3 regions of the Streptomyces sp. NPDC025784 genome follow, and region 3 is predicted to be linked to each of the others. Evidence: predicted binding sites of a transcription regulator. Region 3 holds the regulator's gene; each other region holds the start of a gene.
What was found. The regulator HrcA, encoded in region 3, represses chaperone genes, less so after heat shock. The targets are predictions, from matches to a motif close to TTNGCACTCNGNNNNNCNGAGTGCNAA.
Positions count from the first base shown of each region.

Region 1: groES (co-chaperone GroES) is a predicted target of HrcA. The motif match lies at 8,091-8,117, and genes of this name have one in related genera.
Region 2: groL (chaperonin GroEL) is a predicted target of HrcA. The motif match lies at 5,042-5,068, and genes of this name have one in related genera.

Region 1 covers NZ_JBVHMN010000018.1:87,200-97,512, reverse strand. The annotation lists gene ACZ4IF_RS33060 (LCP family protein) at 1-840, shown strand, start outside; gene ACZ4IF_RS33055 (YciI family protein) at 1,029-1,385, shown strand; gene ACZ4IF_RS33050 (RNA polymerase sigma factor) at 1,502-2,794, shown strand; gene ACZ4IF_RS33045 (cell wall-binding repeat-containing protein) at 2,943-4,979, shown strand; gene ACZ4IF_RS33040 (THUMP-like domain-containing protein) at 4,957-6,150, opposite strand; gene ACZ4IF_RS33035 (polysaccharide deacetylase family protein) at 6,288-7,169, shown strand; gene ACZ4IF_RS33030 (polysaccharide deacetylase family protein) at 7,226-8,011, shown strand; gene groES (co-chaperone GroES) at 8,262-8,570, shown strand; gene groL (chaperonin GroEL) at 8,682-10,310, shown strand.
Region 2 covers NZ_JBVHMN010000007.1:150,552-160,864, reverse strand. The annotation lists gene ACZ4IF_RS18055 (PTS transporter subunit EIIC) at 1-49, shown strand, start outside; gene ACZ4IF_RS18050 (hypothetical protein) at 46-633, shown strand; gene ACZ4IF_RS18045 (helix-turn-helix domain-containing protein) at 762-1,604, shown strand; gene ACZ4IF_RS18040 (DUF397 domain-containing protein) at 1,588-1,791, shown strand; gene ACZ4IF_RS18035 (NADH:flavin oxidoreductase) at 1,903-3,024, opposite strand; gene groL (chaperonin GroEL) at 3,291-4,913, opposite strand; gene ACZ4IF_RS18025 (cold-shock protein) at 5,249-5,455, opposite strand; gene ACZ4IF_RS18020 (MoaD/ThiS family protein) at 5,952-6,227, opposite strand; gene thrC (threonine synthase) at 6,224-7,510, opposite strand; SAM riboswitch class I at 7,528-7,686, opposite strand; gene ACZ4IF_RS18010 (glucosyl-3-phosphoglycerate synthase) at 7,891-8,862, shown strand; gene ACZ4IF_RS18005 (alpha,alpha-trehalose-phosphate synthase (UDP-forming)) at 8,971-10,313, shown strand, end outside.
Region 3 covers NZ_JBVHMN010000001.1:764,312-774,624, forward strand. The annotation lists gene ACZ4IF_RS03380 (nitronate monooxygenase) at 1-830, opposite strand, end outside; gene dnaJ (molecular chaperone DnaJ) at 953-2,089, opposite strand; gene hrcA (heat-inducible transcriptional repressor HrcA) at 2,090-3,109, opposite strand; gene ACZ4IF_RS03395 (MBL fold metallo-hydrolase) at 3,280-4,014, shown strand; gene ACZ4IF_RS03400 (DUF3097 domain-containing protein) at 4,060-4,863, shown strand; gene ACZ4IF_RS03405 (hypothetical protein) at 4,847-6,130, opposite strand; gene hemW (radical SAM family heme chaperone HemW) at 6,158-7,390, opposite strand; gene ACZ4IF_RS03415 (SpoIIE family protein phosphatase) at 7,686-9,845, opposite strand; gene ACZ4IF_RS03420 (HAMP domain-containing protein) at 9,949-10,313, shown strand, end outside.

The DNA.
Region 1 (10,313 bases), on a different contig from region 3:
GGGTCCGCTTCCGCCTCCGCCGCCCCGCTGCCGAGCGGCGCGCTGACCATCCTGGTCCTCGGCTCCGACTCCCGCAGCGGCGAGCGCAACGAGAAGCTCGGCGGCGGTGACAGCGGCGGGGCGCGCTCCGACACGGCGATGGTCGTCCACCTCGACGAGGGTCGCAGGCACGCGACGGTGGTGAGCATCCCCCGGGACACCCTGGTGACCCGTCCGTCGTGCCCGACGCCGTCCGGGGGGACCACGGCGGTGGCGCACGGAGTGATGTTCAACAGCGCCTACGCGGTGGGCGGTCCGGTCTGCGCGGTGAAGACGGTCGAGTCCATGACCGGCATCCGCATGGACCACTACGTCGAGATCGACTTCGCCGGTTTCGCGGACCTGGTCGACGCGCTCGGCGGTGTCACCGTCACGACCGACGAGGACATCGACGACGACCTGAGCCATCTGCATCTGGCGGCCGGCGAGCACCACCTCGACGGCACGCGGGCGCTGGCACTGGCCCGGACGCGCCACGGCATCGGAGACGGCAGCGACCTCGGGCGCATAGGCCTCCAGCAGAAGCTGGTGAAGGCGCTGCTGGCGCGGATCTCGGCCACCGACCTGCTCGCCGACCCGGCCAGGCTCTACAAGGTCGCGGACGCGGTGACCGGGAGCCTGACGACGGACACCGGACTCGACTCGCTGGGCGAGCTGTCGAGACTCGGCCGGAGCCTGAAGGGCCTGTCGTCCGACGCCGTCGAGACGGTGATGATGCCGGTGGTGACCGCACCCACGGACCACAACCGGGTGGTGGCCCGGGAACCGGCGGCCACCGAGCTGTGGAAGTCGCTCAGGTGACGCCGGGGCGATCAGCCGGCACCCACCCGTTCGCACCCTGCTGACCTGCGAAAACGGCATCGGTGGAAGAAACTTCGAAGAAATTCCGCAGCGGTGTCGATACGGGCGTGCCCCGTTCGACGCATGGGTGAGAGGCGGGGAGGAGCTCCGCCTCCGACGCACAAGAGTCACGGATACGAGGAGTCACCATGCCGCGTTACCTGTCGCTGGTCCAGATCGACGAGAGCACCGCGCCCGCCGAGGGCCCGAGCCCCGAACTGATGCAGCGGATGGGCGAGCTCATCGAGGAGATCACGAAGGCCGGGGTCATGCTCGACACCGCCGGGCTGACGCCCAGCGCCCAGGGCAAAAGGGTGCACTGGCAGAGCGGGCAGCTGTCCGTCACCGACGGGCCCTTCACCGAGTCCAAGGAGGTCGTCGGCGGCTACGCGCTCATGCAGTGCAAGGACATGGCCGAGGCCCTGGAGTGGACCAAGCGGTTCCTGAAGGTGCACGAGGAGCACTGGACGGTGACCTGTGAGGTCCGGGAGATCGCGGAGGGCTGACCGGGAGCACGGCCGGGGCCCCGCCCCGGCCGCCCGGGCTCCCGCCGGGCCCTGGGGACGGCCCGGCCCTGGGGACCGCTTTGCCCGGCCGCCCGGAGGGTGTCTGATGGTGGGCTGTGGAAGAGCAGCCCACCATCACCGCAGCCGGGTCCGACCGCAGCGCCCAGGAAACCGTCGAGACGATCTTCCGGATCGAGTCGCCGCGCATCATCGCCGGCGTCGCCCGGATCGTCCGGGACGTCGGCATCGCCGAGGAACTCGCCCAGGACGCACTGGTCGCGGCCCTGGAGCAGTGGCCGCGCGACGGTGTGCCCGACAATCCGGGCGCCTGGCTGACGGCCACGGCCAAGCACCGCGCCATCGACCTCGTACGCCGCCGGGAGCGGTACGCGCGCAAGCTGGAGGAGGTCGGCCGGGACCTCTCGCTGTCCGCGCCGCACCACGTCGACGAACCCTCCGACCCGGACGACATCGACGACGACCTGCTCCGCCTCGTCTTCACCGCATGCCATCCGGTCCTCTCCGCCGAGGCCCGTATCGCGCTCACCCTGCGTCTCCTGGGCGGCCTGACGACCGCCGAGATCGCCCGTGCCTACCTCACGTCCGAGGCGACGGTCGCCCAGCGCATCGTGCGCGCCAAGCGGACGCTGGCGGCGAAGGGCGTCGCCTTCGAGGTCCCGTACGGCCCCGAACGGGAGGCCCGGCTGGGGTCGGTCCTGGAGATCATCTACCTGGTCTTCAACGAGGGCTACGCGGCCACGGCGGGCGACGACCTGCTGCGCCCCGCCCTGTGCGAGGACGCCCTGCGGCTGGCGCGCGTGCTCGCCGAGCTGATGCCCAAGGAGCCCGAGGTGCACGCGCTCGCCGCCCTGCTGGAGCTCCAGGCGTCCCGCACACCCGCCCGTACCTCCGTCTCGGGCGAACCGGTCCTGCTCAGGGACCAGAACCGCCGCCGCTGGAACCGCATGCTGATCCGCCGCGGCTTCACCGCGCTGGGCCGGGCCAACGCCGTGGCCGTGGGCAGCCCGGGCCCGTACGCGCTCCAGGCCGCCATCGCCGCCTGCCACGCGCAGGCGTACGCGTACGAGGACACGGACTGGGGACAGATCGCCACCCTCTACGCCCTGCTGGCGGCCCGTACGCCGTCCCCGGTGGTCGAGCTGAACCGTGCCGTCGCCGTCTCGATGGCCGAGGGGCCCGGCCCCGCCCTGGAGATCGTCGACGCCCTCTGCGGTGAACCCGCCCTGCGCGACTACCACTTGCTGCCCAGCGTGCGCGGCGATCTGCTGGCCCGGCTCGGCCGCACGGAGCAGGCGCGGGCGGAGTTCGAGCGGGCGGCCGCGCTGGCGCGCAACGAACGGGAGCGGGAGCTGCTGGCGGCCCGGGCACGTGAGCTGGGCGGGGCGTGAGCGTTCCCGCCGTAACTCCATTCCCAAGGTGATCAGCGACGGCTTACAGTTGCGCCGCTGCCGTACACGGGCGTGACGCTCTTCGTTCGCCCCGAAGACCCCTGAGGGACACGGTCCGGCAGCCCATCGCTACCTGGGGGGTACACCCATGAGGACTTCCGCGCGCCACAGACTCGTGGCGCTCACCGCGGTGACGGCGCTCGCCGCCGGCACCGCGACCGCGCTGGCGCCCGGAGCGGCGGCCGACGTCACCGGATGGCCGGCGACCGACGGCAGGATCGCCGTGGCCGGCGACGGCATCATGTCGGTGGACGTCACCGGCAACGACGAGAAGCGCATCTCCAACGGCTCCGACGACGAGTCGCCCGCGTGGTCGCCCGACGGCAGCCGCGTGGTCTTCGAGGACGCCGGATCACTGCAGACCATCGGCGTCACCGGCAGCACCCGGACGACGGTCTACGAAGGTGCCGACAGCGGCCCCTCGGCGTCGCACCCGACGTACTGGACCTACGGCCGCGAGATCGTCTACTCCGCGGCGAGCAAGCTGTACTCCATTCCCGCCGACGGCGGCACCCCGGTCCGGCTGTCGGCCTCCGGCGGATGCGACACCCTGCCGAGCGGCGACGCGGTCGGAAGACGTCTCGTCTTCCAGCGCAACGGCGGCTCGTGCACCACCAAGACGCCGTCGGTCGTGCTCTACGACGCGGCGACGAAGACGCAGACCACGCTCGTCGCGAACGGCGGCTCGCCCGCCCTCTCGCCCGACGGCACCAAGGTCGCGTTCGTGCGCGCCGTCGACGGTCACCGCCAGCTGTTCTCCGTCAACACCGACGGCACGGGCGAGCGCCGCCTGACCGACGACGACGGCGACTACGACACCCCCTCCTGGGCGCCCGCGAGCGACCGGCTCGTCGTGCACTTCGACCGGCCCACCAGCGGCGGCCGCCAGGAGAGCAACGTCGTCATGACGATCACCGCGGACGCGGTGACGGAGGGCGAGCCCTTCCCGTGGGGCGGCCGTTCGCCCGCCTGGCAGCCGCTCCGCAAGAACACCGTCGTCCGGGTCTGGGGTGCCGACGTCTACGGCAGCAACATCGCCGGCTCCCGCTGGACCTGGAACACGGTCGGCCAGAGCGAGGCGGGGCTGATGAACGCCTCGTCCGCCGTCCTGGTCTCCCGGGACAGCCAGTCGTACGCGCTCACGGCGCCCGCCCTCGCGGGCAAGAAGCACGGACCGGTCCTGCTGACGCCCTCGACCTCGGTCTCCTCGGCCGTGCAGGCGGAGCTGAAGCGCGTGCTCAAGCCCGGCGCCACGGTCTACCTGGTCGGTGGCACGTCGATCCTCAGCAGCGCGGTCGCCTCGAAGGTCTCCGCGCTGGGCTTCACCCCGAAGCGGCTGGCGGGGACCTCGCGCTACTCGACCTCGGTCGCCGTCGCGAAGTCCGTCACCAGCGCTCCCCAGTACGTGTTCCTGGCGACCGGCACCGACTACCACTCGGCGCTCGCCGCCGCGTCCGCCGCGGGCTCCCTCGGGACCGGCGGCAAGGCCGTCGTCGTGCTCAACGACGGGAACTCGCTGACCTCGTCGGTGAAGTCGTACCTGAACGGCCTCGACCCGGACGACACCTACATGATCCCGGTCGGCGCCTCGGCGAAGTACGCGCTCACCCACACGTCCTTCTCCAACTGGCCCTCCCGGTACACCTACTACCCGGTGACCGCGTCCACCAACGAGGGCACCGCGGCCGCGCTGGCCGCGATGTGGTGGCGCGCGCCGAGCAGCGCGGCGCTGGCGTCCACGGACAGCTGGCGCGGCGGTGCCACCGCGGGCGCCGCGATGAACGTGTTCGGGCCGCTGCTGTGGACGGACGTCACCGCCCTCTCCGCCGACACCAGGTCCTACCTGGTCAAGGGCGCCGCGAACCTGGGCGGTCTGGCGGTCTTCGGCGGCACCGGCTCGGTGTCGACGGCGGCACTGAACTCCGCGGGCGCGGCGATCAGCGCGAGCGGCAGCCAGTGGACGTACATGCCGGACTACAACGGCCTCGCCCCGCAGGCGAGTTCGTTCTCCTCGGCCACGGTCGGCGGGCCGGCCGCGGGTGCTCCGACGGTGCGCACCGGCACGGCGCCGCAACCTGTCGCCGCGCCGGACCTCGCTCCGCTCAGCAGCCGCCACCAGCAGTAGGCGGCCGGGCGGGTGCCCCCACCAGCATGGTCGGGGCACCCGCCACCCGCGTCAGGAACACCGTCGCGGAAGCGGGCCCCTGCGGCTTCACCTTCCGCCGCAGCTCCTCCGGCTCGACGGCCGAGCCCCGCTTCTTGACCGTCAGCACACCGACCTCGCGCTCCCGCAGCAACGCCTTCAGGCGCTTGACGTTGAAGGGCAGCAGGTCGGTGATCTCGTAGGCGGAGGCGTACGGCGTCGGGCGCAGCTCGTCCGCCGTGACGTAGGCGATGGTCTCGTCGATCAGGCCGCCGTCGAGGTCCTCGGCCACCTCCGCGACCAGGTGTGCGCGGATGACGGCGCCGTCGGGCTCGTACAGGTAGCGGCCGACCGGACGCACAGCGGGATCGGGCAGGCCCCGTCCGCGCAGTTCGCGCGGGCCGGGCAGCAGGGTGGCCCGCACCAGCCCCGGCTCGGTGCCGAACCACAGCACCGCCTCCTTCACGTCCCCGCCGTCGGAGATCCACTCGGCCTCGGCCTCGGCGGGCACCGTCTCGTGCGGGATGCCGGGGGCGATCTTCAAGGCGGCCAGCGGCGCCTTCGTCGCGGTCTCGACCGCCCAGGACAGCGGCGGCGAGTAGGCCTCCGGGTCGAAGATCCGGCCCCGGCCGCCACGCCGTGCCGGGTCCACGAAGACCGCCTCGTACGCGGAGGTGTCGACGGCGGTGACATCCGCCTCGCTCACCTCGATCAGCTCCGAGAGCCCCAGCGCGTCCGCGTTCGCGCGGGCGACCGCCGCGGTCAGCGGGTCGCGGTCGACGGCGAGGACCCGGATGCCGGCGCGGGCCAGCGCGATCGCGTCGCCGCCGATCCCGCAGCACAGGTCGGCCACGGAGCGGATGCCCAGCTCCTGGAACCGCCGCGCGCGGTGGGCCGCCACGCTCGTCCGCGTCGACTGCTCGACCCCGTTCGGGGTGAAGAACATCCGCTCCGCGTCCTCGGCTCCGAACTTCGCCGTGGCCCGCTGCCGCAGCCGCTCCTGCCCGAGGGCGGCGGAGACCAGCTCGGCCGGGTGCTCGCGGCGCAGCCGGGTGGCCACGGCCAGTTCCCGCGCCGGTTCGGTGCCGCGGACCTCGTCGAGCAGGGCGCGGCCCTCGGGGGTGAGGAGGGAGGCGAAGGAGACGTCGTTCACCGGCCCATTGTGGGCCAGTCGGTGGATGCTGCGCGTCCGGCAGTGGGGCCGCGGTGGTGTCGGGGCCTCGTGAGCGGCTCGCGCTGGGAAGATCCCGCACCATGCGATCAGTGCGACAAAACGATAAAAACGCCGCAATGTGGGCCGGTGTTCGCGGCGGTCTTGCCGTGCTCGCCCTCACCGCTCTCGCCTCCGGCTGCTCCGGCGAGGAATCCGGCGTCAAGGGGACCCCCGGCCAGCCGAAGGTCAAGGCGTCCCCTGCCGCCGGCTCCTATGCCGACCGGGTGAGCAACACCCAGGCCGAGCGCGTCGCCGCCGCCGCGCGCTGGGGCCTGGACAGGGCGCCGCTCGTGCCCCCGGCGCCGCCCGCCACGAAGCCGGTGATCAAGGCCCGTGACGGGTTCGAGGTCGACGGCCAGGAGGAGGAGGGACTGCCCCCGGTCTTCACCACCGTCCCCACCAAGGACAAGGTCGTCTTCCTCACCATCGACGACGGCGAGGAGAAGGACCCGAAGTTCCTGCGGATGATGAGCGACCTGAAGATCCCGTACACCGCCTTCCTCAGCAACTACCTGATCAAGGACGACTACGGGTACTTCCGCGAGATGCGCGACCGTGGTGTCAGCCTCAACAATCACACGCTGCACCACCCGTACCTCCCCGGGCTGTCGTACGACGAGCAGACGGAGGAGATCTGCGGCATGCAGGCCATCATGACGAAGCAGTTCGGCAAGCGCCCGACGCTCTTCCGGCCGCCCTACGGCAACTACAACGGCGACACCCTGCGCGCCGCCAAGTCCTGCGGCATCAAGTACGCCCCGATCTGGGACGAGGAGGTCTACGTCGACCACTGGGAGTACCGCGAGGACGACCGCGACCTGCACCCCGGCGACATCGTCCTGACCCACTTCCGGGGCCGCGCCGACTGGGACGGCACGATGACCGACATGGTCCGCCGCTTCCTGAAGAAGGTCACGGACAAGGGGTACGCGGTGGCGCGCCTGGAGGACTACCTGTGAGGCTCCGGGCGCGGCGCCCGGCGCGCCCGCGGCCACCGCACCCGGCGCGGCGCGGGATGCGCGCGCTCGGTGCCGGACTGCTCGCCGCCGTGCTGCTCACCGGCTGCGCCCAGTCCGTCGACCCCATCGAGCGGCTGGGCAAGAAGGCGGCGCAGAAGGTACGGCCCCGGGAGGCGGCGTACCGCCGCTGGGGCCTCGCCACCCCGCTCGCCCGCCCGCCGCGCCCGCCCGCCCGGACCGTCGCGCGCCCCGCCGGCCCCGGACTGCCACCCGTCGTGGACCACGTCTCCACCCACGACCGAGTGGTCTTCCTGACCTACGACGACGGCGCCGAGCGTGATCCGCGCTTCGTCGACATGGTCCGTGAACTGCGGCTGCCGGTCAGCATGTTCCTCACGGACACCGTCGTCGGGCCTGGGTACGGGGACTTCGCCCGGCTCCGCGCGGTCGGCGTGAGCGTGCAGAACCACACCCTCGACCACGCCTCCCTGCGCGGCCTGCCCTATGTCGGCCAGCGCGCCGAGATCTGCGGCCAGCAGGACAAGCTCAAACAGCGCTTCGGCATCCGACCCCGGCTGCTGCGGCCCCCGTACGGCACCTACGACCACACCACGCTGCGCGCCGCCGCCGACTGCGGGGTCGCCGCCGTCGTGCTGTGGCGGGCCTCCATGCGGGCGGAAGGACTGAGGTACGAGCAGGGGCACGAGCTGCGGCCGGGCGACATCGTCCTGGCCCGGCCGGAGGACACCGGCGGAGTGACGCTCATCGACTCCACGACCCGCCTGCTGCGCCGTATCCAGGCGCAGGGATTCACGGTGGCCCGGCTGGAGGACTACCTCTGAGCTCCGCCTCAGGGACGGGGGAGCGGACGTGAACGCGCGCGGACGTGCGCCGAGGTTTTGCGGACATGTAAGCGCCGCGTTGGCACTCCGCTTGACCGAGTGCTAATCGCAGTCATAGTCTCGGCCCTGGCACTCCCCCCTGGAGAGTGCCAATAGCGACGGGCAGGTCCGGCACCCGCGACGACGGATCGACCTGGTCGCCACCTCAGACAGTTAACCCCGTGAGATCTCCGAAGGGGGAGGTCGGATCGTGACGACCGCCAGCTCCAAGGTTGCCATCAAGCCGCTCGAGGACCGCATTGTGGTCCAGCCGCTGGACGCCGAGCAGACCACGGCCTCTGGCCTGGTCATTCCGGACACCGCCAAGGAGAAGCCCCAGGAGGGCGTCGTCCTGGCCGTGGGCCCGGGCCGCATCGAGGACGGAAAGCGCGTCGAGCTCGACGTCACCGTCGGCGATGTCGTGCTGTACAGCAAGTACGGCGGCACCGAGGTGAAGTACAACGGCGAGGAGTACCTCGTCCTCTCGGCCCGCGACGTGCTCGCGATCGTCGAGAAGTAATTCACCCAGAATTGCAGTGAACTGCGCCCCTGGCCCCCGCGACGTCAACAAGCCGGGCGCCGGGGGCGCCGTTCGTTTCTCCCAGTTTTCCGAGAGGGCTGAACCGCTCCTATGGCGAAGATCCTGAAGTTCGACGAGGACGCCCGTCGCGCCCTTGAGCGCGGCGTCAACAAGCTTGCCGACACGGTCAAGGTGACGATCGGCCCCAAGGGCCGCAACGTCGTCATCGACAAGAAGTTCGGCGCCCCCACCATCACCAACGACGGTGTCACCATCGCCCGCGAGGTCGAGGTCGAGGACCCGTACGAGAACCTCGGCGCCCAGCTGGTGAAGGAGGTGGCGACCAAGACCAACGACATCGCGGGTGACGGTACGACCACCGCCACCGTGCTCGCCCAGGCGCTCGTGCGCGAGGGCCTGAAGAACGTCGCCGCGGGCGCCTCCCCGGCGCTGCTGAAGCGGGGCATCGACGCGGCCGTCAAGGCCGTCTCCGACGACCTGCTCGCCACCGCGCGCCCGATCGACGAGAAGTCCGACATCGCCGCCGTCGCCGCGCTGTCCGCCCAGGACCAGCAGGTCGGCGAGCTCATCGCCGAGGCGATGGACAAGGTCGGCAAGGACGGTGTCATCACCGTCGAGGAGTCCAACACCTTCGGTCTGGAGCTGGACTTCACCGAGGGCATGGCCTTCGACAAGGGCTACCTGTCGCCGTACTTCGTGACGGACCAGGAGCGCATGGAGGCCGTCCTCGAGGACCCGTACATCCTCATCCACCAGGGCAAGGTCAGCTCCATCCAGGACCTGCTGCCGCTGCTGGAGAAGGTCATCCAGTCCAACGCCTCCAAGCCGCTGCTGATCATCGCCGAGGACGTCGAGGGCGAGGCCCTCTCCACCCTCGTCGTGAACAAGATCCGTGGCACCTTCAACGCCGTCGCGGTGAAGGCCCCCGGCTTCGGTGACCGCCGCAAGGCCATGCTCGGCGACATCGCCACCCTCACCGGTGGTCAGGTCATCGCCGAGGAGGTCGGCCTCAAGCTCGACCAGGTCGGCCTGGACGTGCTGGGCACCGCCCGCCGCGTGACCGTCACCAAGGACGACACCACGATCGTCGACGGTGGCGGCAGCTCCGACGAGGTCGTCGGCCGCGTCAACCAGATCAAGGCCGAGATCGAGAACACCGACTCCGACTGGGACCGCGAGAAGCTCCAGGAGCGCCTCGCGAAGCTGGCCGGCGGCGTGTGCGTCATCAAGGTCGGTGCCGCCACCGAGGTCGAGCTCAAGGAGAAGAAGCACCGTCTGGAGGACGCCATCTCCGCGACCCGCGCCGCGGTCGAGGAGGGCATCGTCTCCGGTGGTGGCTCCGCGCTCGTCCACGCCGTGAAGGTCCTCGAGGACAACCTCGGCAAGACCGGCGACGAGGCCACGGGTGTCTCGGTCGTCCGCCGCGCCGCCGTCGAGCCGCTGCGCTGGATCGCCGAGAACGCCGGCCTGGAGGGCTACGTCATCACCTCCAAGGTCGCCGAGCTCGACAAGGGCCAGGGCTTCAACGCCGCGACCGGCGAGTACGGCGACCTGGTCAAGGCCGGCGTCATCGACCCGGTCAAGGTCACCCGCTCCGCCCTGGAGAACGCCGCCTCCATCGCCTCCCTGCTCCTGACGACCGAGACCCTGGTCGTCGAGAAGCCGGCCGAGGAGGAGGCCGACGCGGGCCACGGCCACGGCCACGGGCACGCCCACTGAGGC
Region 2 (10,313 bases), on a different contig from region 3:
CTACGGCCTCGCCGGATTGTCGGTGACGCGTGCGAGGGTGGAGCCATGAACCACGCACAGCTGACCGCCCTCGGCCGGGCCCTTCGCGTGCTCGGCGAGCACGGCGACGCGCTCACCGCCGACACGCCCGACGCGAAGCTGCACGAGGTCAAGGCGGACCTGAAGCGGGCGCTGGACCTGCTGGACGAGACGGTGACGACCGCGGCGCCCGCGACGCGCTGCTCCGAGCATCCGAACGGGCCGGTGGACGAGGGCGCCCCCGATCTGTGCCTGCTCTGCGAGACCCGGCGCCGCACCGCCCGCCGCACCGAGGTCAACGACGCGTACGGACGCGCCCGCCGCCCCGGCCCCGACGAGTCCCCCGAGCGCGCCACCTCGCGTTACGGCGTGCGCGGCGACCGCCCCCAGCCCCAGCAGCGCTGGCTCCCGGAAGTGTGGAACGGCCAGGAATGGCAGCTGTGCGGCACCCCGCGCCGCGACCGCCACGAGGCCGAGCGCTATCTCACCGCCGAGCGCAGGACGCCCCACCCGGGCATGGCCTACCGCCTGGTCCACGAGTTCACGGACTACGAGGTCCTGCGCATCTGGGGCACGCCCGTCCGGGTCGACATCGAGCCGATGGGGAATCTGTAGCCCTCGCCCGGCGGCACCGCTTTCCTTCACTCCGAGTATCGACGTTCGGCACACAGCGTGGCCGACCGCTCTCTAACCTGGCCGGAGACGGCACCTCAACAACCCCTCCTGCGCGACAGGGAGTTGCCATGCCAGGACGCCCCAAGGACCTCGACCCGTCCGCGTCGCCCCGGGCCATGATCGGCGCGGAGCTGCGGCACGCCCGCGAGAACGCCGGCCTCAGCCAGGCCGAGCTGGGCGAACCGCTCTTCGTCAGCGGCTCGTTCATCGGCCAGCTGGAGGCCGGGACCCGCCGCCTCCACCTCGAATACGCCGTCCAGATAGACGAGATCCTGAGCACGAACGGCTTCTTCGCCCGCAACTGCAAGGCTCTCGCCAAGTCCAAGTACCCCGACCACTTCGCGGAGGCGGCGGAGGCGGAGGCGATCGCCACGGCGATCAGAGAGTACGCGCCCCTATTGATCCCCGGGTTGTTGCAGACAGACGGGTACGCGCGAGCCATGTTCCGCGGAGGTCGCCCGACCGCCACAGAGGACACCATCGACGACTTGGTCGCCACCCGCCTGGAACGGGCTCGTCTTCTCGACGATCCGACAACGCCCTTGCTGTGGGCGGTTCTGGACGAGGCCGTACTGCGCCGGAAGGTGGGCAGCGCACCGGTCATGGCCGAGGCGCTGCGCCACATCACAGGGCTCGCGCGCAGGCACCGAATCATCGTGCAGGTGCTGCCGTTCACGGCGGGAGCCCACATGGCGATGGAGGGCCCCCTCAAGCTGATGACCTTCGAAGACGCACCCCCGCTCGCCTACCTCCAAGGGCTGGGCACAGGGCGGTTGGAGGACGACCCGGCGTCAGTGGCCCACCACGACCTGACCTTCCACCTTCTCGGGGCAAGTGCGCTCTCGGCGCAGGAATCCCTGGCCCTGGTCGACTCGGTGGCAGAGGATTACGCTCATGTGGAACAGCCTTGATAACGCTCTGAGCGTGCCTACTTGGCGCAAGTCGAGCTACAGCGGAGCAAGCGGCGGCGACTGCCTGGAGGTGGGCGACGGTCACCCCGCACTCGTGCCGGTCCGGGATTCCAAGAACCCTCTCGGTCCGGCACTCACCTTCCGGACCGAGGCGTGGACGGCCTTCGTCGAGAACCTGAAGCGCTGACCACCGGGGTCTGCCGGCCGGCAGACCCCGCTTCAGGTCAGGGCGTTCACGCGCACACGTCGGGGCGGCACCCGCGGCTCACGCGACGGGTGCCGCCCGGGCGGCGCAGGGTCAGCTCAGCGAGCGCAGCGCCGACGCGTCGTACGGCGCCAGCTCCTCGAACCGTCCGTCGAGGACCTTCGCCGCCCACTCCGGGTCCTGGAGCAGCGCACGGCCGACGGCGACGAGGTCGAACTCGTCGCGCTCCAGGCGGTCCAGCAGGTTGTCGAGGCCGGCCACCGGGGCGCCCTCGCCCTGGAACGCCTTGATGAAGTCGCCGTCCAGGCCCACCGAGCCGACGGTGATGGTGGGCTTGCCGGTCAGCTTCTTCGTCCAGCCGGCCAGGTTCAGGTCCGAGCCGTCGAACTCCGGGAGCCAGTAACGGCGGGTGGAGGCGTGGAAGGCGTCCACACCGGCCGCGGCGAGCGGCGTGAGGATCGCGTCCAGCTCCTCCGGCGTCTCGGCGAGCCGCGCGTCGTACGCCTGCTGCTTCCACTGCGAGTAGCGGAAGATGACGGGGAAGTCCGGCGAGACCGCCGCGCGGACGGCGGCCACGATCTCGGCCGCGAACTTCGCGCGCGCCACCGGGTCGCCGCCGTAGGCGTCCGTGCGGCGGTTGGTGCCCTCCCACAGGAACTGGTCGATGAGGTAGCCGTGGGCGCCGTGCAGTTCGACGCCGTCGAAGCCGATGCGCTCCGCGGCGGCGGCGGACTCGGCGAACGCCTCGACGACGTCGTCGAGGTCCTGCTGGGTCATGGCCTTGCCGGTGACGTCCGCCCCGGCCGAGGTGAGGCCGGAGGGGCCGACCGCGGGGGCGTCGGCGAACGGCGGCTCGCCCGCGTTGCGCACCATGCCGATGTGCCACAGCTGGGGCACGATCGTGCCGCCCGCCGCGTGCACGGCGTCGGCGACCTTGGTCCAGCCCGCCAGCTGCTCCGCGCCGTGGAAGCGCGGCACCCGGTCGCTCTGCCCGGCCGAGTCGTGGCCCACGTAGGTGCCCTCGGTGACGATGAGGCCGACGCCCGCGGCGGCGCGGCGGGCGTAGTAGCCGATGACGTCCTCGCCCGGGATTCCCCCGGGGGAGAACATGCGGGTCATCGGGGCCATCACGATCCGGTTGGGGACGGTCAGCCCGTTCAGGGAAACGGGCCGGGACAGGATCTCTGCGGCGCGGGAGGCGGCGGTGTCGCTCACGGAGCGGTCTCCTCGGGTGGGGTCGGAGAGGCGTCACTCTGACGCCGAGCGGGACATTCCGGGTGGTATGTGCACATGCATTAACCACCCCTCCCGGTAAACCCCCGGACCCCGGCCCCGCATTCCGCCGCACCCGCACGGCACCTGTGATCCCGACCACGCCCCGCCGGGGACACAGCCGGACCGCGTACCCGAAAACGCCCGAGGGCGGCACCCTGGAAAGGGTGCCGCCCTCGGAACGAAGGACGGTGATCGACCGGGGTCGATCAGAAGTCCATGTCACCGCCCGGCATGCCGCCCGGAGCGGCCGCGGCGGCCTTCTCCGGCTTGTCGGCGATGACGGCCTCGGTAGTGAGGAACAGCGCGGCGATGGAGGCGGCGTTCTGCAGGGCAGAGCGGGTCACCTTCGCCGGGTCGATGATGCCCTCGGCGATCATGTCGACGTACTCGCCGGTCGCGGCGTTCAGACCGTGGCCGACGGCCAGGTTGCGCACCTTCTCGACGACGACGCCGCCCTCGAGGCCGCCGTTGACGGCGATCTGCTTGAGCGGGGCCTCCAGCGCGAGCTTCACGGCGTTGGCGCCGGTCGCCTCGTCACCGTCGAGCTCCAGCTTCTCGAACACCTGGGAGGCCTGGAGCAGGGCCACGCCACCACCGGCGACGATGCCCTCCTCGACGGCCGCCTTCGCGTTGCGAACGGCGTCCTCGATGCGGTGCTTACGCTCCTTGAGCTCGACCTCGGTGGCGGCACCGGCCTTGATGACGGCCACGCCGCCGGCCAGCTTCGCCAGACGCTCCTGGAGCTTCTCGCGGTCGTAGTCCGAGTCGGAGTTCTCGATCTCGGCACGGATCTGGTTGACCCGGCCGGCGACCTGGTCGGCAGAGCCGGCGCCGTCGACGATCGTGGTCTCGTCCTTGGTGATGACGACCTTGCGGGCACGGCCCAGCAGGTCCAGACCCGCGTTCTCCAGCTTGAGGCCGACCTCCTCGGAGATGACCTCGCCGCCCGTGAGGATGGCGATGTCGCCGAGCATGGCCTTGCGGCGGTCACCGAAGCCCGGAGCCTTGACGGCGACGGACTTGAAGGTGCCACGGATCTTGTTGACGACCAGGGTCGACAGGGCCTCGCCCTCGACGTCCTCGGCGATGATCAGCAGCGGCTTGCCGCCCTGCATGACCTTCTCGAGGAGCGGGAGCAGGTCCTTGACGTTGCTGATCTTCGAGTTGGCGATCAGGATGTACGGGTCGTCGAGGACGGCCTCCATACGCTCCATGTCGGTGGCGAAGTACGCCGAGATGTAGCCCTTGTCGAAGCGCATACCCTCGGTGAGCTCCAGCTCCAGACCGAAGGTCTGGGACTCCTCGACGGTGATGACGCCTTCCTTGCCGACCTTGTCCATCGCCTCGGCGATGAGCTCGCCGATCTGGGTGTCGGCGGCGGAGATGGAGGCCGTGGAAGCGATCTGCTCCTTGGTCTCGACATCCTTCGCCTGCTCCAGCAGCGCGCCGGAGACGGCCTCGACGGCCTTCTCGATGCCGCGCTTGAGGGCCATCGGGTTGGCGCCGGCGGCGACGTTGCGCAGGCCCTCGCGGACCAGGGCCTGGGCGAGGACGGTCGCGGTCGTCGTACCGTCACCGGCGACGTCGTCGGTCTTCTTCGCGACTTCCTTGACCAGCTCGGCGCCGATCTTCTCGTACGGGTCCTCCAGCTCGATCTCCTTGGCGATGGACACACCATCGTTGGTGATCGTGGGGGCGCCCCACTTCTTCTCAAGGACGACGTTGCGGCCCTTGGGGCCGAGGGTCACCTTGACGGCGTCGGCGAGCTGGTTCATACCGCGCTCAAGGCCGCGCCGTGCCTCCTCGTCGAACGCGATGATCTTGGCCATGTGAAGTGGTCCTCCCGGACTGGGGTGGAAAGCTCACAGGACCGCGCTGGCGCCCGCGACGGACGGCCTGCCTGCCTCGTGGTTCCTTGCCCCACCCGGCCTGCGGGCCTCACCGACCCGGTCCTTCGTTGTCACTCTCACCTTCAGAGTGCTAACGCCAATGATTAGCACTCGCCCCTGTCGAGTGCAAGCGGCTCCAGCGGATCCCCAGGTGAACACGGGGGCGCACGGGAGCGGACCACGGGACGGCCCCCGGACCGCGGACAGACCGAAGGGCCCGTACCCCATGGGGATACGAGCCCTTCGTCACGTCGAACAATCAGTCGGCGCGTGCTTCAGCCGGCAGCCAAACGGACCATGTCCGCCTGCGGCCCCTTCTGACCCTGCGAGATCTCGAACTCGACCCGCTGGCCCTCTTCAAGGGTGCGGTAACCGTCCATCTGAATCGCGCTGTAGTGGACGAATACATCCGCACCACCGTCGACCGCGATGAAGCCGTACCCCTTCTCCGCGTTGAACCACTTGACGGTGCCCTGAGCCATGCCTAACTCCCCTATTACTGGCCCTTGCACAGATCCACACTTCGCGGATCCGGGTCAGACCTCACCCCCCAACGGTTGGGGGTGTGCGCCGGAACGCGTCGACCGCGGCTGAATGTATCTGCCCAACTGCCGTCTGCAACAGGTCAATCGGACGAGAATTCTGGGCACGGCCGATCGGGAATATGCGGAGAATGTGCGAAGATTCAGGGCAAGTCGGGCCCCGTAAATGCCATAAACGGCTCAAAAAGGCGGGGCACTTTGGCTACTTCTTGTCGGGTGCCGCACAGGTACTCATATGCGTCCGGCATGAAATGCCAAGCGGGTTCCCCAACTGTACCGTGCTCAACCATGCAGAATTGCCCCCTCCGTTTCTCTCACGGAGGGGGCAATTCGATGAACTCTCGGTGATGGGCATTACCCTCGGTAACGATCTCACTCTCGGTGACGGCAGTCCGCGGGACTCGCGCCCGGCCGCCGGCACGTCACCGCCCGGGCGTCAGCCTCCGGCGACGGCCGGGATGATCGAGACGCCCGCACCGTCCGGCGTCGCCGTCTCGAGACCCTGCTCGAACCGCACGTCGTCGTCGTTGACATAGACGTTGACGAAGCGGCGCAGCTTGCCCTGGTCGTCCAGGACCCGCGCGGAGATGCCCGTGTGGTTGTTCTCCAGGTCGGCGATGACCTCGGCGAGGGTCGCGCCCTCGGCGCTCACCTCGGCCAGGCCGCCGGTGTAGGTACGCAGGATGGTGGGGATGCGGACGTTGACGCTCATGATGCGAGGCCAGCCTCTCGGAAGGAGTCCAGGTTCGGGCGGATGGTCGCGGTCAGGCCGGTGTCCGAGGCCACCGCGTCCAGGGTCTTGAGGCCGTCGCCGGTGTTCAGCACGACCGTGGTCAGGGCCGGGTCGAGCAGACCGTTCTCGATCAGCTTGCGGGTGACGCCGACGGTCACACCACCGGCCGTCTCCGCGAAGATGCCCTCGGTGCGCGCCAGCAGCTTGATCGCGTCGACGATCTGCTCGTCGTTCACGTCCTCCACGGCACCGCCGGTGCGCCGCGCGATGTCGAGCACGTACGGGCCGTCGGCCGGGTTGCCGATGGCCAGCGACTTGGCGATGGTGTCCGGCTTCTGCGGGCGGACGACGTCCTGCCCGGCCTTGTAGGCGACGGAGACCGGCGAGCAGCCCTCGGCCTGGGCGCCGAAGATCTTGTACGGCTTGTCCTCGACGAGGCCGAGCTTGATCAGCTCCTGGAGACCCTTGTCGATCTTCGTGAGCTGGGAGCCGGAGGCGATCGGGACGACCAGCTGGTCCGGGAGCTTCCAGCCGAGCTGCTCGCAGATCTCGAACGCGAGGGTCTTGGAGCCCTCCGCGTAGTACGGGCGCAGGTTGACGTTGACGAAGCCCCAGCCCTCGCCGGCCGGGTCGCCGATCAGCTCGGAGCAGAAGCGGTTCACGTCGTCGTAGTTGCCCTGGATGCCGACGAGTTCGCCGCCGTAGACCGCGGCCATGACGACCTTGCCCTGCTCCAGGTCGTGCGGGATGAACACGCAGGAGCGGAAGCCGGCACGGGCCGCGGCGGCGCCGACGGCGCCGGCGAGGTTGCCGGTGGAGGAGCAGGACAGCGTGGTGAAGCCGAAGGCGCGGGCGGCCTCCAGGGCCTGCGCGACGACGCGGTCCTTGAAGGAGTGCGTCGGGTTGCCGGAGTCGTCCTTCACGTAGAGGCCGCCGGTCACGCCCAGTTCGCGGGCGAGGTTGTCGGCCTTGACGAGCTTGGTCCAGCCGGGGTTGATGTTCGGCTTCTCGGCGACGTCCGCGGGGACGGGCAGCAGGGGGGCGTAGCGCCAGATGTTCGCGGGGCCCGCTTCGATGCGCTTGCGGAGTTCCTCGGTGTCGTAGGCCGAGTAGTCGTACGCGATCTCCAGCGGGCCGAAACACTCCTCGCAGGCGAAGACCGGGCCGAGGGGCACGCGGTGGCCGCACTCCCGGCACGAGAGGGCGGCGGCGGGACCGAGGTCGACGGAGTTCGTGGTGGTTGCAACTGTCTGCGCAGCCATGGAGGCGAGGCCCTTTCTCCTCATCTTCCTCACGACGCATCTCGCCGTGAGACGGATTTGGCACCTTCCCAAGCCGGGAGCCTCGCGGTGCGATCGAGACGTCGATCGGTACGAGACCGGCTGGAGGGTTGCCGGGGCTTCATCGGGCCGTATCCCTCTGCCCCTCTGGATGAGCGGTATTTGATTGTTTGACTATTGAACTGCTTACGCGCCGACGATCCAGGACATGCGATGGTCACCCGCGTTGTTCAAGACTGTAACCGACGGCCAGGACAGTTGAACCTGTCGTCCGAACCGCGAGACGGCCCTAGCCGATCAGCCGCTGCCACGGCGGGCATGCCGATGAGAGCATGTGATCAAACAGTGAGGAGCCGCAGACTGTGCTGGAAGAAGTTGAGCGCTGGCTGGGCACACGCTCCTGGTCCGTGTCCGATCGCCCGCTCCACAAGCTCATGGCCGCGAAACGCGCCACCGGTTCGACGGTCAGCGTGGTCCTGCCCGCCCTCGACGAGGAGGAGACGGTCGGCGACATCGTCGCGATCATCCGCCACGACCTGATGGAACAGGTCCCCCTCGTCGACGAGATCGTCGTCGTCGACTCCGGCTCCACGGACCGCACCTCCGAGGTCGCCGCCGCCGCGGGCGCGCGGGTCGTGCACCGCGACGACATCCTGCCGCGCATCCCGGCCGTGCCCGGCAAGGGCGAGGTGCTGTGGCGGTCGCTGCTCGTGACGAGCGGGGACATCATCTGCTTCATCGACGCCGATCTGAAGGAGTTCTCCTCGGACTTCGTCACCGGGATCGTCGGCCCGCTGCTCACCGAACCGGGTGTGGACCTCGTCAAGGCGATGTACGACCGGCCGCTGACCGTGTCCGACGGTTCCGCGTCCGGCGCGACGGCGGCCGGCCAGGGCGGCCGTGTCACCGAACTCATGGCCCGTCCCCTGCTCAACATGCACTGGCCGCAGCTCGCGGGCTTCGTCCAGCCGCTGGGCGGCGAGTACGCGGCCCGCCGCTCCCTGCTCGAACAGCTGCCGTTCCCCGTCGGGTACGGCGTCGAACTGGGCATGCTCGTCGACGCGCTGCACCTGGTGGGTCTGGACGCCCTCGCCCAGGTCGACGTCGGCGTCCGCAAGCACCGCCACCAGGACGGCCAGGCGCTCGGCCGGATGGCCGCCGCCATCTACCGCACCGCACAGCTCCGGCTGGCCCGCGGGCACCTGGTCCGCCCGGCCCTCACCCAGTTCGAGCGGGGCGAGGACGGCTTCGAGCCGCGCACCTACTCCGTCGACACGGAGGAGCGGCCACCGATGGCGGACATCGCCGAATACCAGTCACGCAAAGTGGCATAGCCCCGGTCTGCGAAAACACGGAGTGACCGACTCCGCCGGTCGTATACGGCCTGTTCGTACCGTCGTCCGTACGTTTGAGCGTTTCCGGGCCGGGCTAGGTTGAGGCGTATGGCTTCCACGGCTTCTGCGCAGGGCGCTGCCCACCGCATTCTCGTCGCGTCCAACCGCGGCCCGGTCTCGTACGAGGTGCGCGAGGACGGTTCGCTGCACGCCAGGCGGGGAGGCGGCGGGCTGGTCTCCGGCCTCTCCGCGATCGGTCCGGACGCGGGCGCCCTGTGGGTGTGCTCGGCGCTCGGCGACGGCGACCGCGAGGCGGTGCGCCGCGGGGTCGCCGAGGAGGGCGTGCGCATGCTCGACATCGACGCCGAGGTGCACGCCGGCGCCTACAACGGCATCGCGAACTCGGTCCTCTGGTTCGTGCACCACATGCTCTACCAGACGCCCCTGGAGCCGGTCTTCGACGCGGAGTTCCGACGCCGGTGGGCCGCCTACGAGACGTACAACCGCGCGTTCGCCGAGGCCCTGGCCGACGCCGCGGCCGAGGGCGCCGTGGTGATCGTGCAGGACTACCACCTGTGTCTGGTGCCCGGCATGCTGCGCGAGCTGCGCCCGGACCTCAGGATCGGCCACTTCTCGCACACGCCCTGGGCCCCGCCGGAGTACTTCCGGATGCTGCCGGACGACGTCCGCGCCCAGCTGGTGTGGGGCATGCTCGGCGCCGACCGGCTCGGCTTCCTCACCTGGCGCTGGGCCCACGCCTTCATGATCTGCGCCGGACAGACCGACGGCGAGCGGATCTTCCCCAGCTGGCCGAGCGGCGACCCGCGCAGGGCCGTCGATCACACCCCGACCGGCCGCCCTCCGCTGCGGTCCACCGAGATCGGTGTGCACGGACTCGGCGCGGACGCGGACTTCCTGCGCCGGCGCGCGCACGAACCGGACGTCGACGAGCGGATGGCCGCGCTGCGCGAGCAGATCGGCGAGGGCCGCAGGACCATCGTGCGGGTCGACCGGACCGAACTGTCGAAGAACATCGTGCGCGGACTGCTGGCGTACCGGCAGCTGCTCGACGACCACCCCGAGTGGCACGAGCGCGTCGTGCACGTCGCCTTCGCGTACCCCTCGCGCCAGGACCTGGCCGTCTACCGCGACTACACCGCCGAGGTGCAGCGGCTCACCGAGGACATCAACTCCCGGTACGGGAAGCCGGGATGGACCCCGGTCGTGCTGCACGTCAAGGACGACTTCGCCCGGTCGCTGGCCGCCTACCGGCTCGCCGACGTGGCCCTCGTCAACCCGATCCGCGACGGCATGAACCTCGTCGCCAAGGAGGTCCCCGTCGTCTCCGACGAGGGCTGCGCGCTGGTGCTGTCCCGGGAGGCCGGCGCCTTCGAGGAGCTGCGCGAGGACGCGATCGAGATCAATCCCTTCGATGTGACCGGTACCGCGCG
Region 3 (10,313 bases):
CCGCGCGCGGGGCGGCCGGAGAACGCCCGTGTCAGCTCCGTACGGACGTAGAGCGGGTTGGTCAGCGCCTGCTTGTGCACGGCGTTCGCGCCGGACTCGTGGGTGGCGAGGAACGCGGTGCCGAGCTGGCCGGCGCTCGCGCCGGCCGCGAGGGCGGCGGCGATCTGGCTGCCGCGCATGATGCCGCCGGCCGCGACGATCGGGATCCGCACGGTCTCCCGGACCTGCGCGATCAGCGAGAGCAGGCCGATGCCGGTGCCGTCCGTCTCCGGGTTGTCGCGGTGGGTGCCCTGGTGGCCGCCCGCCTCGACGCCCTGCACGACGACGGCGTCGGCGCCCGCCCGCTGCACCGCGAGGGCCTCGTCGGCCGTGGTCGCGGCGATCAGGGTGAGGGTGCCGACGCGGGCGAGGGACTCCAGGACCTCGGGGGCGGGGCAGCCGAAGTGGAAGGAGACCACCGGCACCGGGTTGTCGAGGAGGACGGCGAGCTTGGCGTCGTAGCCGTCGTCGCGGCCGCTGTCCGGGTCACCGAGCTCGGTCTCGTACCAGGCGGCCTCTCCGGCGAGCTGGTTGGCGTACACCTCGACGGCCGACCGGTCCGCGTACTCGGGCTGCGGCATGAAGAGGTTCACGCCGAAGGGCTGGGCCGTGAGTCCGCGCAGCTGCTTGATCTCCTGGTACATGCCGTCGGCGGTCTTGTACCCGGCGGCCAGGAAACCGAGTCCGCCGGCCTCGGACACCGCCGCCGCGAGCTGCGGCACGGAGACGCCGCCCGCCATGGGGGCCTGCACGATCGGCAGCGGGAAGAGATCGGTCAGCGCGGAGGACATGACCGCATGTTGTCACGTCCCCCGTACAAGTCCGAATCCACCCTTCCGCCTGTCCGGAACCGGCCGGAAGGGCACCTGGTCAGCGCCCTCCGCGGCTCCGGCCCCGGCTCTCGACGGTCGCGTCAGCGGCCGTTGAACGCGTCCTTCAGACGCGAGAACAGACCCTGCTGGCCGGGCTGGAACTGCCCGATGGGCCGCTCCTCGCCGCGCAGCTTCGCCAGTTCGCGCAGCAGCCGCTCCTGCTCGGGGTCGAGCTTGGTCGGCGTGGTGACCTCGACATGCACGATCAGGTCGCCGCGGCCGCCGCCGCGCAGGTGCGTGACGCCCCGCCCGTGCAGCGGGATCGACTGCCCGGACTGCGTGCCCGGACGGATGTCGACCTCCTCCAGGCCGTCGAGCGTCTCCAGCGGCACCTTCGTGCCGAGGGACGCCGCGGTCATCGGGATGGTGACCGTGCAGTGCAGGTCGTCGCCGCGCCGCTGGAAGACGTTGTGCGGCAGTTCGTGGATCTCCACGTACAGGTCGCCGGCGGGGCCGCCGCCGGGGCCGACCTCGCCCTCGCCCGCGAGCTGGATCCGGGTGCCGTTGTCGACACCGGCCGGGATCTTCACCGTGAGGGTGCGCCGGGAGCGCACCCGGCCGTCGCCCGCGCACTCGGGGCACGGGGTCGGGACGACGGTGCCGAAGCCCTGGCACTGCGGGCAGGGGCGGGAGGTCATGACCTGGCCCAGGAAGGACCGGGTGACCTGGGAGACCTCACCACGGCCGCGGCACATGTCGCAGGTCTGCGCGGAGGTGCCCGGAGCGGCGCCCTCGCCGTTGCAGGTGGCGCAGACCACGGCCGTGTCGACCTGGATGTCCTTCGTGGTACCGAAGGCCGCCTCGTCCAGCTCGATCTCCAGACGGATCATGGCGTCCTGGCCCCGACGGGTGCGCGAGCGCGGTCCGCGCTGCGACGCCGTGCCGAAGAAGGCGTCCATGATGTCCGAGAAGTTCCCGAAGCCGCCGGCGCCGAAGCCGCCGGCGCCACCGCCGCCCGCCTGGGACAGCGGGTCGCCACCGAGGTCGTAGACCTGCTTCTTCTGCGGGTCCGACAACACCTCGTAGGCGGCGTTGATCTCCTTGAACCGCTCCTGCGTCTTCGGATCGGGGTTGACGTCCGGATGCAGCTCGCGCGCGAGCCTCCGGAACGCCTTCTTGATCTCGTCCTGGGAAGCGTCGCGGCGCACGCCGAGCACGGCGTAGTAGTCCGTGGCCACTTACGACTCCGCCAGGATCTGTCCGACGTACCGTGCCACCGCTCGTACCGCTCCCATCGTTCCCGGGTAATCCATGCGGGTCGGGCCGACCACGCCGAGTTTGGCTACTGCCTCGCCGCCCGAACCGTAGCCGACGGAGACCACGGACGTGGAGTTGAGTCCCTCATGGGCGTTCTCGTGACCGATCCGCACGGTCATGCCCGAATCCTTCGCCTCACCAAGCAACTTGAGGAGCACGACCTGCTCCTCCAGCGCTTCGAGCACCGGCCGGATGGTGAGAGGGAAGTCATGTCCGAAGCGGGTGAGATTGGCGGTACCGCCGATCATCAGCCGCTCCTCGGTCTCCTCGACGAGTGTCTCCAGGAGGGTGGAGAGCACCGTGGCGACCGTACCGCGGTCCTCGGGCTCCTCGAACGCCTCCGGAAGATCCTGCACCAGTTGCGGGACGTCCGCGAAACGGCGGCCCGCGACCCGGCTGTTGAGTCGCGCCCGCAGGTCCGCGAGCGACGTCTCGCCGAACGGCGCGGGGCAGTCGATCATGCGCTGTTCGACCCGCCCGGTGTCCGTGATCAGCACGAGCATGACACGCGCCGGGGCGAGCGACAGGAGCTCCACGTGCCGCACGGTGGAGCGGGTCAGGGACGGGTACTGCACGACGGCGACCTGCCGGGTGAGCTGCGCGAGCAGCCGCACGGTCCGGGCCACGACGTCGTCGAGGTCGACGGCGCCGTCGAGGAAGTTCTGGATGGCCCGCCGCTCGGGTGCCGTCATCGGCTTGACCCCGGCGAGCTTGTCGACGAAGAGCCGGTAGCCCTTGTCGGTGGGGATGCGCCCGGCGCTGGTGTGCGGCTGGGCGATGTACCCCTCGTCCTCCAGCGCCGCCATGTCGTTGCGCACGGTCGCGGGCGAGACGCCGAGCCGGTGGCGCTCGGTGAGCGCCTTGGAACCGACCGGCTCCTCGGTGCCCACGTAGTCCTGGACGATGGCGCGCAGCACTTCGAGCCTGCGTTCACTGAGCATCGCGCACACCTCCAGAAGTCGGCTCCGTGGTCCTCGTGGCCCCTGGCCTGGCACTCAGCGCACGCGAGTGCCAGCGTTCCCCGGCCCAGTGTACGGCTGTGAGGTACGGCCCGGGCAAGGGCCGGCCTGCGATGTCGTGCTCACCACGTCCGCACGGCTAGCGTCTCCGTATGAGCGTGACTTGGGAAGAGCCGGGGTGGGAAAGGCTGACGCCCCGGGTCGGACGACGGCGGCTTCCGGTCTGGGACTGCACCGTCGGGCTCGTGGTGGGCGAGGACGCCGCGCTCGTGATCGACGCCGGGTCGAGCCTCGGTGAGGGCGCACGGCTGCGCGCCGAGGCGCTGCGGCTGCTCGGGCCCGGTCGCAGAGTGACGCACCTCGCACTCACGCACCCGCACTTCGACCACGTCTTCGGGGCGGCCGCGTTCTCGGGGGTGGAGGTGTTCGGCGCGGTCGGGCTGGACGCCGTCCTCGCGCACGGGCGTGCGGAACTGCGCGCCGACGCGGTGCGCCACGGCCTCGGACCGAGCGCGGCGGCCGAGGCGGCGGACCTTCTGGTGCACCCCCGGCACGCGGTGTCCGGCGAGCGGACGCTCGACCTCGGCGGCGTCCAGGTCCTGCTGGCGAACGTGGGCCCGGGACACACCGCGCACGATCTGGCGGTCCTGGTCCCCGGCGGGCCGGGCGGACCGGAGACCGTCTTCTGCGGCGATCTGGTGGAGGAGTCGGGCGAACCCCAGGCCGGTCCCGACGCTATTCCCTCACACTGGCCGGCCGCCCTGGACCGGCTGCTCGACCTGGGCGGCGAGGAGGCGGTGTACGTGCCCGGTCACGGAGCGACGGTGGACGCGGCGTTCGTGCGTGCCCAGCGGGACGCGCTGGCGGCGCGTTTCGGCGTGTCGTAGCGATCTCCCCCGCACCGCCCCGCCGCTTCTCCTATCGTCATCCGAATGCGCCAGTACTCTCCGGACCTGACTCCGCCGTGGAAGAAGCCCAAGCCCGTGCCGGAGGTCGCGGCGGACCCCGGTCTGGTGGTCGAGGAGCCCGGTACCGGTTTCTGCGGTGCCGTGATCCGCTGCGAGGCGGGCACGGTCACCCTGGAGGACCGCTTCGGCAAGCACCGGGTGTTCCCGCTGGAGCCGCGCGGCTTCCTGCTGGAGGGGCGGGTGGTGACGCTCGTACGACCGTCGTCGGCGCCGGCCCGCCCGTCCCGCACGGCGTCCGGTTCGGTGGCCGTGCCCGGTGCGCGGGCCCGGGTCGCCCGCGCGGGCCGCATCTACGTGGAGGGCCGCCACGACGCCGAGCTCGTCGAGAAGGTGTGGGGCGACGACCTGCGCGTCGAGGGCGTCGTCGTCGAGTACCTGGAGGGCGTCGACGACCTCCCCTCCATCGTCGAGGACTTCGGTCCCGGCCCCGACGCCCGGCTGGGCGTCCTGGTCGACCACCTGGTGCCCGGCACGAAGGAGTCCCGCATCGCCGAGGCGGTCACCAGCGACCACGCCCTGGTGCTCGGCCACCCGTACATCGACATCTGGGAGGCCGTGAAGCCGTCGGCCGTGGGCATCGCGGGCTGGCCCCGGATCCCGCACGGCCAGGACTGGAAGACGGGCGTGTGCCGGGCCCTGGGCTGGCCGGAGAACACCGGCGCGGCCTGGCAGCACATCCTGTCCCGGGTGCGCTCCTACAAGGACCTGGAGCCGGAACTCCTGGGCCGCGTGGAGGAGTTGATCGACTTCGTCACGGCGCCGGAATGACGGCCCTGCCGCCGGTTCCACGGGTGCGGCGCCGGTGACCCTTGAGGTCCGGGGCCCCCTCGTAGCCGGACTTCATCCGCTCCGCGCCGAGCCAGAGGTCCGGCGCCCAGCGCCGACAGGCCGTCACCACCGCGTGCCGGCCGCCGGCGGGCCGGACGGAGACGCGGTAGCGCAGCCGGGGCAGGCCGGGCCGTGGCGGCTCGCCGTCGCGCACGAACAACCACAGCAGCGGGGCGTCGCGGTCGATCTCGTCCTTCGGGCAGAGCTCGAGGGTGTACAGCGGCGGGGCGGCCTGGACGCCTACTCCGGCGAGCGAGTCCCACGGCACGGTGGCGGACCGTCCGCGCCGGGTGACGTGGACGCCGGTGGCGTCCACGGTGACGCGCTGGTTCCAGACGAGCCGCACGCCCCGCCCGTGGAGGAGGAGACCCCAGCCGACCAGCGCGACGAGCACGACGGCGATCACCTCGCGCACGACGGCGACGGCCCCGTGCCCGTGCTCGGGCAGGAGGGCCGGCACGGCCCAGGCGCAGGCCGACACCATGACGAGCGCCGCGGCCAGCCGCCGGCGGACCAGCACACCGGCACGGTGGACCACCACCGAGTCGCCGATCTCGACGGTCTCGAACACGAGGGGGTCGGGCGTGCCACGTGCCGCCGTGCCGGTCCGCTCCTGGTGGCCCGCGTGATCCGGCCCGCCCAGGTACGACATCGGCTGTTCCCGGCGGCCGAACCACAGCCCGGGCGCCCACTGCCGGAAGGCCTTCTCGTACGCCTTGTGGGAGTCGCCCACGTCGATGCGGTAGCGCAGCCGGGGCAGTCCCGGCCCGAGCGGCTCCGTGTCGCGGACGAACTTCCACAGCAGCGGATCGTCGCGGTCGATCTCGTCCTTCGGGCAGAGCTCGACCGTGAAGACGACCGTCTTGCTGCCGCGAGCCCAGTGGATGCCCGCGCCGGCCAGGGAGTCCCAGCGGATCAGCGCCATCTCCTTGCCCCGCATCCACCAGAAACCGGTCGAGTCGAAGGCGGTGATCCAATGGCGGGCCCGCCAGCGGGAGACGAGCAGAATCACTCCGGCGACACCCATCGCCACCAGCATCCCGAGCGGTATCCAGCCGGCCCCGATCCCGTCGTGCTCGACGGCGATCCACACCCCCATCACACCGCCGGCGATCAGCACCAGCCCGATCGGCAGCGACATGAGCAGCCGCCGCAGCCCGTACCGGAGGACGGTCGCGTCCTCGTCGGGCCATCCACCAGAGATCATGGCCGCGGACTGTACGCGAACAATTGTTCAGTCCACCAGATCCCTGACGACAGCGTCCGCGAGCAGCCGCCCGCGCAGCGTGAGCACCGCCCGGCCGTCCTCGTACGGACCGGCTTCGAGGAGCCCGTCGGACAGGGCCCGGCGGGAGGCCGCGAGGCCGTCGGGGCGCAGCAGGGACAGCGGGCAGCCCTCGCGCAGCCGCAGTTCGAGCAGGATCCGCTCGACGCGGCGGTCCTCGTCGGCGAGGAGCTCGCGCCCGGCCCCCGGTGACCTGCCGCCGGCCAGCGCCGCCGCGTACGCCCCCGGGTGCTTCACGTTCCACCAGCGGACGCCGCCGACGTGGCTGTGGGCGCCGGGGCCCGCGCCCCACCAGTCGGCGCCGCGCCAGTACAGCTCGTTGTGCAGGCAGCGACCGGCCTCGGAGGTGGCCCAGTTCGACACCTCGTACCACTCGAAGCCCGCCGCCGACATCACCTCGTCCGCGATGAGATACCGGTCCGCGTGCACGTCGTCGTCCGTCATCGGGACCTCGCCGCGGCGGATGCGGCGGGCGAGCTGGGTGCCCTCCTCGACGATCAGGGCGTACGCGGAGACGTGGTCGGGCCCGGCGCCGAGCGCCGCGTCGAGCGAGGCGCGCCAGTCGTCGTCGGACTCCCCCGGGGTGCCGTAGATCAGGTCGAGGTTCACGTGCTCGAAGCCCGCCGCGCGCGCCTCGGCGACGCAGGCCTCGGGGCGGCCGGGGGTGTGCGTGCGGTCGAGCACCTTCAGCACGTGCTGCCGGGCGCTCTGCATGCCGAAGGAGATCCGGTTGAAGCCCCCGGCGCGCAGGGTCGCCAGGTACTCCGGGCCGACCGACTCCGGGTTCGCCTCCGTGGTGATCTCCGCGTCGTCCGCGAGCCCGAACTCGTCGCGGATCGCCCCCAGCATCCGCACGAGGTCGTCGGCGGCCAGCAGGGTGGGCGTGCCGCCGCCCACGAAGACCGTGCGCACCGGGCGCGGGTCGTCGCCGAGCACCTTGCGGGCGAGTCGGACCTCGTCGATCAGCGTCGACGCGTAGTTGTCCCGGGAGGCGAGCACGCCTCCGGTGCCCCGCAGCTCGGTCGCCGTGTACGTGTTGAAGTCGCAGTAGCCGCAGCGGGTCGCGCAGTACGGGACGTGCAGGTAGAACCCGAGGGGCCGCTCGGCCGCCCCGGCCAGGGCATGCGCGGGCAACGCCCCGTCGTCGGGGACGGGCTCACCGTCGGGAAGTGCGGAAGGCATGCGTTCCATTGTCCAGCACGGCCGGGGGTTCCGGATTCCGGTCCGCGGGCGGCGGGCTCCGCACGCACGGGTGCTCGGCATCCCACCCACGGCGAGGACGCCTCAGCCCACCCGGCGACGGGGACGCTCCAGCCCACCCGCCGACGGAGAGGCAACAGCCCGTCCGGCGCTTGCGGACGAGGCCGTCCAGGCCGATCAGGGGAGCTCGACAGCGCCCCCGCACACACCACCCGGTGACGAGGCCGTCCAGGCCGATCAGGGGGCCGGGGGCGGAGCCCCCGGGGACGGCCAGGGACTACTCGGCCTGAAGCACGAGCAGCGCCATGTCGTCCTCCGAAGGCCCCGTCCCGAACTCGTGCACCAGCCTGCGGATACGTTCCGCGATCAGCTCCGCGGTCAGCCCCGCACACCCCGCGAGAGCCTCTGCCAGACCGTCGTCGTCGTCGAACTGGCTGGCACCGCTGCGCCGCTCCGTCACCCCGTCCGTGACGCACAGCAGGCTGTCGCCGGGGTGCAGCTCGAAGGTCTCGGAGGTGTACGCGGCGTCCTCGACGACACCGAGCAGGGTCTGCGGCCGGGCCACCTCCCGTACATCCCCGTCGGGCCCCAGCAGCAGCGGCAGCGGATGCCCGGCGGACGCCAGCGTGCAGCGCACCCCGCCGTCGAAGGGGACGAGCTCGCCGTAGAGCATGGACAGGAAGCGTGTCTGCGGGCCGAGGTCCGCGCCGAGCCCGGGCCCGCCCGCGGCCACGAGCGCCCGGGCCGCCGCGTCCGCCGCCTCCGTCGCGTCGTCGAGCAGGAGCTGATTGAGCCGGTCGAGGACGTCCGCGACGTGGTAGCCCTCACGGGCCAGCAACCGCAGCCACGGCCGGGCCAGCCCGATCACCACGGCGGCCTCGGGCCCCTTGCCCTGGACGTCGCCGACGGCGAAGCACCAGCGGCCGTCGCCGGCCGGGAACAGGTCGTAGAAGTCGCCGCTGGGCCCGCCCTTGTCGAGCGGCTCGTACACCAGGGCGCTGCGCACGCCGGGGATCTCGGCGACCGCTCCGGGCAGCAGACCGCGCTGGAGGACCCGGCTGATGGTGGCCTGGCGCGCGTACTGGCGGGCCGCTCCGATGGCGAGGGCGACACGGCGGCTGAGGTCCTCGACGAGCCCGGTGACCTCGTCGGGGAACTCGGCCGCTCCGGACCGTCCGATGACGAGCGTGCCGAGCGGCCGGCCACCCGCGATCAGCCGGTACGCGAGCGCCGCCCCGCTCGCCCCGGGGGTGCCCAGGGCCTCGCCGGGCCAGGGCACCGGCACGGCTCGGGAGCGCACCGCGTCCGGAAGCCGCGGCGGGTCCTTCTCCAGGGCGAGGCGCAGCTCCTCGATGCGGTTCTCGCTGCCGTGCCAGACGCGGGCGAGCCGGGGCCCCAGGGCGAGACCGAGTCCGCCGGCCCGGTCGGTGGCCTCGTCCTCCAGCCACACCGCGCACCAGTCGGCGAGGCGGGGTACCAGGAGCTGTCCGGCGAGCGCGGCGACCAGGTCCTCGTCGAGCTGGCCGGCGAGCAGGTCGGAGGCCTCGGCGAGGAAGGAGAGGGCTCCCCGGTTGAGCCAGTCCTGGTCGGGCTGGGCGTCGCGGCCGGGTTCGGGTGCGCGTATCTCGGGGCCGGGCGTGACGCCGGTCCCCGGGTCGGGCTTCGGGCCCCGCTCACCGGCGTACGTCCGTGTCGTCTCCCCGTGCCGCACGGGCGCCGTGCTCCCGCCGCCGTGCCCGGCGTCCGCGGTCCCCACGCCGTTCGCCGTCCTCGCGGTGTGCGGCCCTGTCGCCGCGTCCGCCCGCTCCGCGGCGTCCGGCTTCCTCGTCGCGTCCGGCTGCTCCGTCGCCTCCGCGGTACCCCTGAGGTCCGGTGCCGGGCCGGTGCCGGAGAACAGGCCGTCCTGCGACAGGCCGTCGCCGCCCGTGCGGCCGTCGAGCGGGATGCGCGCCCACACGGTCTTCGTGCCGGGGCGGTAGGTGATCCCCCAGGCCTCGGAGAGCGCGGAGACGAGTCGCAGGCCCCGCCCGTACTCCGGTGTCCCGCAGGGCCGTTCGACACTCTCGTCGCGCAGACCTCGCGAGGGGTGGTGGTCGGAGACCTCGACGACCAGGGGGCCGGGCAGTGCGTCCGCGGGACGTTCGAGGCGGCACAGCAGGCCGACGTCGGTGCCCGCGTGCACGACCGCGTTGGTGACGAGTTCACTGACGATCAGCAGGGCGTCGCCGGTGAGCCTCTCGTCGATCATCGCGGCTCCGGGCAGGGCGAGTTCGATCCATTCGGCCAGGGTGTCGCGCAGGAACCTGCGGGCGGTCCCCGAGGCCAGTGGGGTGCCGGGCAGCGAGGTGCGCGCCACGACGTCCTGACCGGCGCGGTGGTGCGCAGGCGCGTCAGGGGCACGCACCATGAACTCCCGTTGCGTCGGAATGGCCCCCACTGTGCGGCTCCCTGAGCAGTTCGGACGAATACGCCTCAGCCGATGCGGACAGGGTGACAGACTGACCACGCCCATAAGCGCCGAGTTACCGAAGTGGGCCGCCATGAGTGAGAACAGTGGTATGCAAGTGCTCGAAGACGGACAGATTCGAGCATCGGATCTGCGTCCTCTGCTCGCCGCGATGACCGCCGCGCGGGACGGCGATTTCGGCAAGGTACCGGAGACGGGCCATGGCCTGGTGGCCGAGCTGAGCACCGTCTTCAACCAGATCATGGACCGCAGCACCCACTTCAACTCCGAGGTGCAGCGGGTCCGTCGGGAGCTGGTGCGCCACGGCCGGCTCGACGAGCGCCTGTCCGCGAGTCCGGGCCAGGGCAACTGGACGACTCGCGTCAACGACGTGAACCAGCTGCTCGACGCCCTGGTCGCGCCCGCGGCGAACGCGACGCGGGTTCTCGACGCGGTGGC